One region of the Jeotgalibacillus sp. 10bf12 genome, then DNA from elsewhere that is predicted to be linked to it. Evidence: predicted binding sites of a transcription regulator. Region 1 holds the regulator's gene; the other holds the start of a gene.

The links. The regulator CtsR, encoded in region 1, represses protease genes until heat stress. The targets are predictions, from matches to a motif close to ATGGTCAATAAAGGTCAAACA.
Region 2: a site for CtsR is predicted at 3,935-3,955, ahead of DH10bf12_RS11000 (ATP-dependent Clp protease ATP-binding subunit). Genes of this name have one in related genera too.

The regions. Positions count from the first base shown of each region.
Region 1 is NZ_CP200276.1:938,476-944,763, reverse strand. Features, by position in the region: gene radA (DNA repair protein RadA) at 1-373, opposite strand, end outside; gene clpC (ATP-dependent protease ATP-binding subunit ClpC) at 436-2,874, opposite strand; gene DH10bf12_RS04520 (protein arginine kinase) at 2,871-3,950, opposite strand; gene DH10bf12_RS04515 (UvrB/UvrC motif-containing protein) at 3,940-4,494, opposite strand; gene DH10bf12_RS04510 (CtsR family transcriptional regulator) at 4,507-4,968, opposite strand; rRNA gene rrf (5S ribosomal RNA) at 5,487-5,602, opposite strand; rRNA gene DH10bf12_RS04500 (23S ribosomal RNA) at 5,671-6,288, opposite strand, start outside.
Region 2 is NZ_CP200276.1:2,109,442-2,115,729, forward strand. Features, by position in the region: gene DH10bf12_RS10995 (M3 family oligoendopeptidase) at 1-1,697, shown strand, start outside; gene DH10bf12_RS11000 (ATP-dependent Clp protease ATP-binding subunit) at 1,783-3,867, opposite strand; gene DH10bf12_RS11005 (hypothetical protein) at 4,019-4,720, opposite strand; gene DH10bf12_RS11010 (hypothetical protein) at 4,840-5,034, shown strand; gene DH10bf12_RS11015 (SDR family NAD(P)-dependent oxidoreductase) at 5,046-5,762, shown strand; gene DH10bf12_RS11020 (AAA family ATPase) at 5,997-6,288, shown strand, end outside.

The DNA.
Region 1 (6,288 bases):
TATACAGCACTTTGTTTTTTGTCTCTGCAAGCTGTGATGACACCTGAAGTAAAAGCGTAGACTTACCAATACCGGGATCTCCCCCGATCAAAACCATTGAGCCCGGCACAACACCGCCACCAAGAACCCGGTTCAATTCCTGCATCTTTGTCATAACGCGTGTCTCTTCGTGCGTCTCTACTTTAATCAGTGGAGTCGCCTTTGACTGGCTTCCCTCCGGCGTATGAGTGAACGATTTTCTCGGCTGTTTACCGGTAATCGTCACATCCTCAACCATTGTGTTCCACTCACCGCAGCCCGGACATTTCCCCATCCATTTTGCAGATTCGTACCCGCACGAGTTACACATAAACTTGGATTTCTTTTTTGCCAAACCTGTTCCCTCCGTTAAAAAAAGGTGCACGTGACTGCCATTCACACGTGCACCTTCTGACATTATTGCGTTACATCTGCTTCTTCTTTACGGGAAACAGTAAACTCCCCGTCTTTATAATCGATTTCCACTTTATAACCTTCAAGTACATTACCTTTTAACAGCTCTTCAGATAGACGGTCCTCGATATGCTTTTGAATCGCACGACGCAGTGGGCGCGCACCATATTCAGGGTCAAATCCTTCATCTGAAATTTTCTCTTTCGCCGCCTCAGTAATGACAAGTTCAATGTCTTTTTCTTTTAGACGCTTCACAAGCTCGCCTGCCATTAATGAAACAATCTGCTTCAGGTGACTCTTCTCAAGCGAGTGGAACACAATGGTTTCATCAATTCTGTTCAGGAATTCAGGACGGAACGCACGCTTTAATTCTTCAAGCACTTTGCCCTTCATATCCTTATAATCCTGACTGGAATCCTGTACAGCAAACCCGACATGACGGTTCTGCTTCAGTGCGCTTGCCCCAACGTTAGATGTCATGATCAGTACAACGTTACGGAAGTCGACTGTACGACCCTTAGAGTCTGTCAGGCGTCCATCTTCAAGTACCTGCAGCAGGATGTTAAATACATCAGGGTGTGCTTTCTCAATTTCATCAAGCAGCACAACTGAGTATGGTTTGCGGCGGACTTTCTCAGTCAGCTGACCGCCTTCTTCATATCCAACATAGCCTGGAGGTGAACCGACAAGACGTGATGTCGAATGCTTTTCCATATACTCTGACATATCAATACGAATCATCGCATCCTCTTCACCGAACATTGATTCAGCAAGTGCGCGGGCAAGCTCTGTCTTACCGACACCAGTTGGTCCAAGGAAAATGAATGAACCAATCGGACGCTTCGGATCCTTCAGCCCTGCACGTGCACGGCGGACTGCTTTTGCAATCGCTGTTACTGCATCTTCCTGACCAATCACGCGGCCGTGAAGTGAATCCTCAAGGTGCAGAAGCTTCTGCGTTTCAGTTTCAGCAAGGCGGGATACCGGTACACCTGTCCATGTAGACACAACGTGTGCGATATCTTCAACTGTCACTTCAGTATTTTCCTGACCCTGCTTTTCTTTCCACTCTTTCTTCGTTTCTTCTAGCTTTTCTTTCGTCTTCTGCTCTGAATCACGAAGAGAAGCTGCTTTTTCAAACTCCTGGCTCTGAACGGCAGCATCTTTCTCATTACGGATGCCTTCAAGCTTAGCTTCAAGCTCCTTCAGATTTGGAGGTGTTGTATATGAACGCAGACGTACTTTCGAACCTGCCTCATCAATTAAATCAATCGCCTTATCCGGCAGGAATCGGTCAGAAATATAACGGTCTGACATTTTCACTGCTGCTTCAATCGCTGCGTCCGTAATCGATACACGGTGGTGTGCTTCATAACGGTCACGCAGTCCTTTTAAGATCAGCACTGACTCATCAGCTGTCGGCTCATCCACCTGAATCGGCTGGAAACGACGCTCAAGCGCTGCATCCTTTTCAATATACTTGCGGTACTCATCAAGTGTTGTCGCACCGATACACTGCAGTTCACCACGTGCAAGGGATGGCTTCAGAATGTTGGATGCATCAATCGCACCCTCTGCTCCACCTGCACCGATCAATGTATGAAGCTCATCGATAAACAGAATCACGTTACCTGCCTGACGAATTTCATCCATTACTTTTTTCAGACGGTCTTCAAATTCACCGCGGTATTTTGTACCTGCAACAACCGTACCCATATCAAGTGTCATCACGCGCTTATCACGCAGGATTTCCGGCACTTCATTCTGTACAATCTGCTGTGCCAGTCCTTCAGCAATCGCTGTTTTACCAACACCAGGCTCCCCGATTAGTACCGGGTTATTCTTTGTACGGCGGCTTAATACTTCGATGACACGCTGGATTTCCTTGCTTCGGCCAATTACAGGGTCGAGGCTTCCTTCACGTGCAATCACTGTCAGATCACGCGCCAGTCCATCAAGTGTTGGTGTATTCGCACTTGCATTTGAAGCCTGCTGACCGCCTGCCTCATTGCTGCCAAGAAGCTGAAGTACCTGCTGGCGTGCTTTATTCAGACTTACACCTAAATTATTCAGTACGCGTGCTGCTACGCCCTCTCCTTCACGGATTAAGCCAAGCAGAATATGTTCAGTTCCTACATAAGAGTGGCCAAGTTTACGTGCCTCATCCATTGAAAGCTCAATGACTTTTTTTGCTCTCGGTGTATAGTGAACGCTTGGTGACTGTTCTGTCCCCTTACCGATCAGCTCTTCAACTTCTTCCTGAATTTTCGTTGTGCTCAAATTAAGCGTCTGCAGTGCTTTCGCTGCAATGCCCTCTCCTTCACGAACGAGACCAAGAAGGATATGCTCAGTACCGATATTTGAATGGGAAAGACGGATTGCCTCTTCCTGTGCCAATGCTAATACTTTTTGTGCTCTCTCTGTGAATCGTCCAAACATCATATGTCTGATCCTCCTTTATCTTTACTTACATCCATCTCCAGACGCTCGCGGATCAGCGAAGCCCGCCTGATATCTCTTTCCACAGGACGCAGGAAACCTCCTGCATACTGCTGTAAAAATCCTGGCTGCGTCAAAATCATCAGCTCATTTAAAATACTTCTCGACACATTTTCAATAAACCCAAGGTCAATGCCAAGACGTACATCCGACAGGCACTTTGCCGCTTCCTTAGACTCAATCACGCGGCTGTAACGCAATGTTCCATAAGACCGGAACACTCTATCTTCAAGCTGGATCCCTGATGATTTAACCAGTGCTTCCCTGGCTGACTTCTCCTGGGCAATAATCTGATCTACCACATGCAGCAGGTCCTCAGTAATATCTTCTTCTGACTTCCCGAGTGTCGTCTGGTTAGAGATCTGAAAGATGTTACCTAAAGCTTCGCTACCCTCACCGTAAATTCCTCTCGCTACCAGACCAAATTGTCCAATCGCAGGAATAATCCGGTTCATCTGGTGCGTCATCATTAATCCTGGTAAATGCATCATAACAGATGCACGCAATCCCGTCCCAACATTTGTCGGGCAGGTCGTCAAATATCCGAAATTCTCATCGAACGCATAATCAAAATGCTCCTCGATCGCATCATCTATCTCAAGCGCTTTTCGCAGTGCCTCCTTAAGCTGAAGGCCGGGAAACAGGCACTGGATACGCAAATGATCCTCTTCATTGACCATCAGGCTGACATCCTCATCATCTGACAGCCATACAGAGGAAGAACTTGAATCCTCCGCAAGGTTTGGACTAATTAAATGTTTCTCTACAAGTACTCTTTTTTCAAGCCCCTGCAAATCCTTCATTTTCAGCTCCTCAAGTGGATACCCTGCCTGCTGAACTGCAGTCCCAACTGCCTCTGACGTCTGCTCAGCTTCCTCTTGAGTAAACACGGTCGGAAACGCGTATTCATGATGATTCCGCGCCAGTCTGATTCTTGTAGACAGTACAATTTCTGAGTAAGGGCCGTCTTCATTCATCCAGGAACTGACCGCCTGATTTAAAAATCTCTCAAGACTCATCAGCGCCGCCCCCTTCATCACGAATTTCGGCTTCAAGCGAACGGATCTGATCACGAATTTCAGCCGCCTGTTCAAATTCTTCCTGTTCAATCAAAGCCTTCAGATCTGAACGCAGCTCCGTTACCTTCCGCTTCATATGAATCGTGCCACCCTGGCGCTCAGGCAGCTTGCCCTGATGAACAGTATTACCGCTATGCAGTCTTTTTAAAATAGGCGGCAGCTGATCCCTGAAGGATTCATAACACTTCGGGCAGCCAAACTTTCCAATCTTTAAAAACTGATCAAATGTCATTTGGCACCCACTGCACTCAACCGTCTCACGTCTCTGCTGCTGAGGCTGACTCTGCTTCATCACAGGTGACACATTCAACAGTCCTGCAAGTAAATGATTAAACGAAAATGCACCATCATCATTCATGAACGCTTCACCCTTATCCTGGGCACACACCTCACACAAATGAATCTCCGACTTCTTACCGTTCACGACATTTTTCAAATGAACAGCAGCAGGCCGCTCCTGGCATTGCTCACACATCATACTCATCACCCCGCGACCTTATTGATATTTTAAAACAGTCAGCATAGCGGTCAGGATCCTTCCTCTTACCTCATCCCTTACAGGCAGAGGCACATTCAGCGTAGACCGGTCCATCGCACTGAGCATAAGCTTTGCTTCCCGTTTGGAAATCACTTCTTCATCAATCAATCGAAATACCACACTCTCCGCAACCGCCTGTGAAACAACCGGCTGAAGAATCTCAAGAATCTGATCAATTAAATGCGCATGATCATCACTTTTTACTTTTATAATACGTATATACCCTCCGCCGCCACGCTTACTCTCCACAACGTAGCCACTTTCAATCGTAAAACGGGTTTTCATCACATAATTGATTTGAGAAGGCACGCACTGGAAACGCTCAGCAATCTCACTGCGCTTTATCTCCACTATTTCACTTCCACTCTTCTCCAAAACCTCTTTCAAATAGTTTTCAATCACATCAGAAATATTTTTCACATTGCCACCTCCCCACCTTGACTTTGACTATCTTTGACTATGATTATACAACATAGTTCAGTTTATGTGCAATTCAGGGGCTGGGATACTGGTGATTTGCATGAGTGTTGGTGTATGGGCAGGCATGTATCAGGGAGGGAGGTGGCACAGATAGAACGGATGGCGCTGATGGCGGGCAATTGAAGGAAATACAACTTTTGTTGATGGAATTAATGAATTTTATGATGAAAATCTTACATGGAATGAAGGAATAAAAGGTGTGTTTTTGGCTGCTGAAGGAATTAATGTCCGGATTGAGGGAATCAAACCAGATATTGAAGGGATCCACCACAGGGTTGAGGGAATAACTTTCGAATTGAATGAATTCCGTCGTCCATACACGCACTTAAGGTTTCGTCTTTTGGCCTTTGATGCCACTGGGATTCTGGCCTTTTGCTCTTAATGCCCTTCAGATCATATCCCTCTAATGCGTTTCAATGCACAAAAAAAGCCTTCCCACTCAGGGGAAGACTCAGGTTGCCTAGCGACGTCCTACTCTCACAGGGGGAAACCCCCAACTACCATCGGCGCTGAAGAGCTTAACTTCCGTGTTCGGCATGGGAACGGGTGTGACCTCTTCGCTGTCATCACTAGACATAAGGCTCGCGCCTTCAAAACTGGATACGTTCATCAAAGTAAGGGATTTTCCGAGAATCAACCGATTTGGTTAAGTCCTCGATCGATTAGTATTCGTCAGCTGCACATGTCACCATGCTTCCACCTCGAACCTATCTACCTGATCATCTTTCAGGGATCTTACCACTTGCGTGTGGGAAATCTCATCTTGAGGGGGGCTTCATGCTTAGATGCTTTCAGCACTTATCCCGTCCGCACATAGCTACCCAGCGATGCCATTGGCATGACAACTGGTACACCAGCGGTGCGTCCATCCCGGTCCTCTCGTACTAAGGACAGCTCCTCTCAAATTTCCTGCGCCCACGACGGATAGGGACCGAACTGTCTCACGACGTTCTGAACCCAGCTCGCGTACCGCTTTAATGGGCGAACAGCCCAACCCTTGGGACCGACTACAGCCCCAGGATGCGATGAGCCGACATCGAGGTGCCAAACCTCCCCGTCGATGTGGACTCTTGGGGGAGATAAGCCTGTTATCCCCGGGGTAGCTTTTATCCGTTGAGCGATGGCCCTTCCATGCGGAACCACCGGATCACTAAGCCCGTCTTTCGACCCTGCTCGACTTGTAGGTCTCGCAGTCAAGCTCCCTTATGCCTTTACACTCTTCGAATGATTTCCAACCATTCTGAGGGAACCTTTGGGCGC
Region 2 (6,288 bases), 1.2 Mb from region 1:
TGCTGAAATTTAGTGACTACGAATATAAACGCCCTGATATAGAGCAGGTAAAACATCAGTTTAATCAATTGCTTGAGGCTTTTAAGCAAGCTGATAGCCTCCAGGATCAGGAACAAGTGATCCTGAATGTAAATCAGCTGCGTGATGGTGTGTCCACGCAGGGTAATCTTGCATTTATCAGAGCATCCATTAATACAAAGGATGAATTTTATGAAAATGAAAAAAATTACTTTGATGAAGCCCAGCCGGAGTTTGAAGCTTTAGTTACGCTCTTTTATAAAGAGCTTGTTAAGTCTCCGTTTCGCAGTGAGCTTGAAGATAAATGGGGACGTCAATTCTTTGATCTGGCAGACTATTCCATTAAATCCTTTAGCCCTGAGATAATCCCTTTACTTCAGGAAGAAAACCGGCTCTCCTCTGAATATTCCAGGCTGGTGGCTTCAGCAGAGATTGAGTTTGAAGGGGAAACACTGACACTTGCTCAAATCGATCCATATACAGAATCAACTGATCGTAAAAAGAGAGAAAAAGCAGTGAAGGCTAAATTTGACTTCTTTGCACAAAATGAAGCCAGATTCGATTCACTGTATGACAGTCTGGTAAAAACCAGACATGAAATTGCATTAAAGCTTGGCTATAAAAACTTTGTAGATGTCGGCTACCTGAGAATGCTGAGAGTGGATTACGATGCAGAAAAAGTATCTAAATTCCGTGAGCAGGTCCGTACCTACGTTGTACCTCTTGCAACAAAGCTGAGAGAGCGTCAGCAGGAAAGAATTGGTGTGCAGGAATTGATGTTCTGGGATGAATCACTGGAATTTCTTACTGGAAATGCAAACCCGCAAGGCGGACCGGAGTGGATTATAGATAAAGGAAAACAGATGTATCAGGAGCTATCAGAAGAAACAAATGAGTTTTTTACGTTTATGAATGAGCGTGAACTGATGGACCTTGAAGCGAAGAAAGGGAAGGAAGCAGGAGGCTACTGTACATTTATTGAGAACTATGAAGCACCGTTTATTTTCTCTAATTTTAATGGAACTTCAGGAGACATTGATGTATTAACACATGAAGCGGGACATGCTTTTCAGGTGTATATGAGCAGGCACTCCATTATTCCTGAATATATCTGGCCAACACACGAGGCAGCTGAAATTCATTCAATGAGTATGGAGTTTCTGACTTGGCCGTGGATGGAGAACTTCTTCGGTGACCAGACTGAAAAATACAAGTTCACACATTTAAGCAGCGGGATTTTGTTCTTGCCATATGGAGTGGCAGTTGACGAATTCCAGCACCGTATTTATGAAAAGCCTGATATGACGCCTGATGAAAGAAAGGCGGTCTGGAAAGAGCTTGAAGAAATCTATCTGCCTCACCGCAAGTATGGGGACCATGACTACCTGAATCGAGGAGGGGTATGGCAGAGGCAGGGTCATATTTATGAAAATCCTTTTTACTATATTGACTACACGCTCGCCCAGATTTGTGCGTTTCAGTTCTGGAAAAAATCGAGAGAAGACTTTGACAATGCATGGAAGGATTACGTACATTTATGTAAGCTTGGCGGTTCAAAATCATTCACAAAGCTCGTTGAGGAAGCGAACCTTAAATCGCCATTTGAAACAGGGAGTCTGGAGTCAGTTGTGAAAGAGATCGAGCAATGGCTTGATGGTGTGGATGATAAAAAGCTTTGACAATAAACAATCTGAATGGATGAAAATAAATAAAGTACTAGTGAAACGATAAAAGCCTGAGACATTTGCATCTCAGGCTTTTAATTTATATCTTTTCAATTTTAATCTCGTGATCCACAAGTACTGCTTTCAGCTGCTTTTCTTCAGGGTGATCGTAAACAAAATCAGTTATCTGGTCTTCAATTGTTTCCTGAATCACTCTTCTGAGTGGACGTGCACCAAATGAAGGATGATAGCCAAGTTCAGCAATTTTTTCTTTTACTTCTTCAGTCACTTCAAGCTTCATCTGCTGCTCTTCAATCAGTTCATGCAGTTCATTTAGCATAAGATCAACAATTCTGATCAGGTGCTCTTTGCCAAGTGAATCAAATTCGATAATGCTGTCAAATCTGTTCAGAAACTCCGGTTTGAAAAAGTCACTCAGTGACTCCAGAATAGATGCTTCATCGGCAGCCTGTGTGGCACCGAAACCAACTGCTTTCTTTCTTGGTCCAATACCCGCATTACTGGTCATAATAATGACAGTTTCTTTAAAGCTCACTGTACGGCCCTGACTGTCAGTTAATCTGCCATCCTCCATAATCTGAAGGAACATATGCATCACATCGGGGTGCGCTTTTTCAATTTCGTCAAGCAGGAGAATCGTATAAGGTGAACGACGGACTTTTTCAGTCAGTTGTCCTGCCTGATCATGTCCGACATAGCCCGGCGGTGAACCAATTAATTTGGAAATGCTGTGCTTTTCCATATACTCACTCATATCGAGACGGATCATATGATCTTTAGAACCGAATAATTCTTCTGCTAGTGTTTTTGATAGCTCTGTTTTACCTACACCAGTCGGTCCGACAAAAAGGAATGAGCCTGCAGGGCGATTTTTGGATTTAAGTCCTGCACGGCTTCGGCGTACAGCTTTCGCTACGCGTTTCACAGCTTCATTTTGGCCAATTACATGGTTGCGCAGGTTTTCCTCCAGTTCAGCCATTTTTTTATGCTCATCCTGTTCCAGTTTGCCGACGGGTATTCCAGTTTTGCGTTCAATCAGCTTTTGGATGAGTTCGATCTGAACGACCGGCTTTTCAGAATGTGAAGGCTGATTCAATGCCTTCTCAAGTTCCTCCTCTTCATCTCTGAGCTTTGCAGCTTTTTCATATTCTTCATGCTTTAATGCTTCTTCCTTTTCAGCGTGAATTGATTTCAGACGCTTTTCAACAGCATCTTTATCCGCATGGTCCATTTTAAGGTTCAGCTTCGAGCCTGCTTCATCCATTAAGTCAATTGCCTTATCCGGAAGGAAGCGATCCTGGATATAGCGTTTTGATAGCGTAACGGTTGCTTCAATTGCTTCAGGGCTGTAAGTGACGCCATGGAAATCTTCATATCTCGGTGCAAGCCCTTTCAGGATATCAATTGCCTCTGAAATAGATGGCTCTTTCAGATGAATTGGCTGGAATCTTCGCTCTAATGCGGCATCCTTTTCGATTTTTCGATATTCAGAAAGTGTTGTTGCACCAACCAGCTGCATTTCACCTCGTGCAAGGGCAGGCTTCAGAATATTTCCTGCATCCATAGAACCCTCAGCTGATCCGGCACCAACAATCTGGTGGATTTCATCAATAAACAGGATAATATTTTTACGCTGCTGCAGTTCACTGATCAGCTGCTTCATTCTTTCTTCAAATTGCCCTCTGATGCCTGTGTTTGAGACAAGAGAAGCTACATCCAATAAAATAACTTCTTTTTGCTTTAACTTCTGAGGCACTGTACCTTCAGCAATTTTAAGTGCTAATCCTTCAGCAGCAGCTGTCTTCCCGATACCAGGTTCTCCAATCAGCACCGGGTTATTTTTATTTCTTCTATTTAAAATTTCAATCATTTGTTCAATTTCTGCATCCCGCCCGATTACAGGGTCAATCAGACCTGCACCAGCTAAGTTTGTCAGGTTTCTTCCGTACTCTTCAAGGAGACCCTGTTCTTTTGCAGGCTCCTGCTGCTTCGCCTGTTCGAAAGGCTGAAACTGGTCATGCCCTTTTTTATTCATAGCGGCATGAAGCTTTGAGCGCTCTTCTTTATAACATGCGGAGCACAAATGAAAATCCTGTACCTGATCATTCAATTGAACTCTGAATTGTATATTTGCAGGCTTGCTTTGGCATTTTTGACAAATCATTGTGACTCCTCCTTCAGCAAATTTAATTAACAAAGTTTGACTAACTTTGACTTTGTGATTTCAGTATACTTTGACCTTTATTGACTTTCAAGTAATAAGTTTTGAAGAAATAGAAAACCCTCTTTCTGTTTGTGAAAGAGGGTTACTTGTATTATTCGATTGTTTCAGCCATCTGAAGAAAAGCCTCTTCAAGATCGGAGTCTGTCTTTGTATAAATCGCAATTCTTACGTACATATCATTCTTTTCGTACAAATAAGTTTTAAACTGTTCTTCACTTAGTGTTGTTTCATAACCACCGATTATTTCATTGGCGCTCTCTTCAGGTGTCCACTCTCCCGCAGCTTCTCCCTTAATAGCATCTGCCTGACCCTTCATCTGCTCTTCGATCAGGGCAGCTTCAGATTCAGCTTTTGGATAAGTATAGATTCGCATATATTGTGCGCCATCCTCATCATAGAAAACCTGATCGACATATGGTTCCTCAGGTGTAAAAGTAAATCCTTCAGCCACATACATGCTGTAGTTGTTTTCTTCGCTTTCCTGTAAAAATGCAGTGCGTGCTGTCTCTTCACCGTTGATTGATAAAGTCATTTGCTGTTCCAAGAGTCGCATTTTAGTACCTTCTTCTTCAGTTGTATCTTCGGCTGATTCTTCCGGCATATCAGCAGATTCATCTGTTTCCTCTGCAGCTGGCTCTTCAACCTCTTCAGCGGTTTCATTATCTTCAGCAGGTTCCTCAGGACTTTCATCCTGCTGTCCACCGTTACTTCCCTCTTCAGCACTTTCAGTTCCACAAGCGGCCGTAAAAGCTGCGAGCATGAGTACAAGTAATAATGTCCATAACTTTTTCATCGTTATTCCTCCATTCAGTATGTATGCGCTTATAACATCAGACGTTTGAGTATTGTAAAAGTTTCAAAAAAGCCATAAAGTGATATAGAGTATCAGTATGGAAAAGCAGGTGAACAGGTATGAATAAAGAAGAAGTGAACAATTTACTTGAACAGTTGAAAACTGGAGAGTTAAAAGAAGTCTCGGTTGATAAAGAGGATTTTGATTTTTTCAGAGGTGTCTTAACTGACAGAAATGACTTTAAGCATTTCCGCGGAATAGCAGGGCACTTCGGGAAAACAGTCTATCAATATCTTGATGAGCCGAGAAGCTGAGGAGGAGTTTGATGAAGACAGTCGTTGTAACAGGAGCTGCGAATGGAATAGGACTCGCGATCGCACAGGCATACGTAAATGAAGGTGCTTTTGTTTACATGGTGGATATCAATGAGGACAAGCTAAATGAAGAAGCCGGAAAGTTAAAACATGCTGAAGCGGTTATTGCTGATGTAGCCAAGTATGAACATGTCAAAAACCTTTTTGCACACGTAAGAGAAAAATCAGGGTCAATTGATATTCTGATTAATAATGCGGGGATATCCAAGTTCAAATCGATCTGGGAAGTCTCAGTGGAAGATTGGGAAAGTATTCTACATACAAATCTCTCGAGTGTTTTCTATTGTTCGAGAGAAGCTGCAGGATTGATGGACCAGGGGGGCGCAATTGTGAATCTTTGTTCCACACGTGCCCACATGTCAGAGCCGAATACTGAGGGTTACGCAGCCACAAAAGGCGGCATTTTCGCGCTGACTCATTCACTTGCAGTTACTTTTTCTGAGAAGGATATTACAGTCAATGCCATCAGTCCGGGCTGGATTCACACCGGTGATTATGAAGAACTGCGGGAAGTTGATCATGATCAGCACCTTTCCAATAGGGTCGGAAAGCCGGAAGATATTGCGAGGGCATGTCTGTTCCTGACAGATGAATCAAATAATTTTATAAATGGTGAGAATCTGGTTATTGATGGCGGGATGACAAGAAAGATGATATATGAGCATTAATGCATTTTCTAATAGATAAAAAGGCGGGACACAAGTTGTCTCGCCTTTTTATCGTTTCAGGATCGTATGTTGGTCTGATCCTTATCGCTTTAATCCAATAAAATCAATGATATTGTACTGTCCAAGTTGCTTTGTTAATGGTGTTCGCAGGTGATCGAATAATTTAATATGAAACCTTTTGTCAGAATGTTAAGTATACTAATCATAAAAGTAAAAAAAGTGAGGAGAGATACAATGAAGCACAAATTGATAAAAGAAGTAGGAAAAGCAGCTATAGGAAAGGAAAAGGAAGTTGAGCTTTTAACGATTGCCCTTCTTCAGGGAGGACATGTTCTGCTTGAGAGTGTGCCGGGTACAGGGAAAACGCTGCTGGCTAAATCCTATGCCAAGGTCTGCGGTGGAGCGTATGCACGTATACAGTTTACACCTGATGTATTGCCATCAGATGTAACAGGACTTCACTTTTTTAATCCGGAAACAAGGTCATTTGAATTAAAGAAAGGGCCGGTCATGACGAATTTTCTAC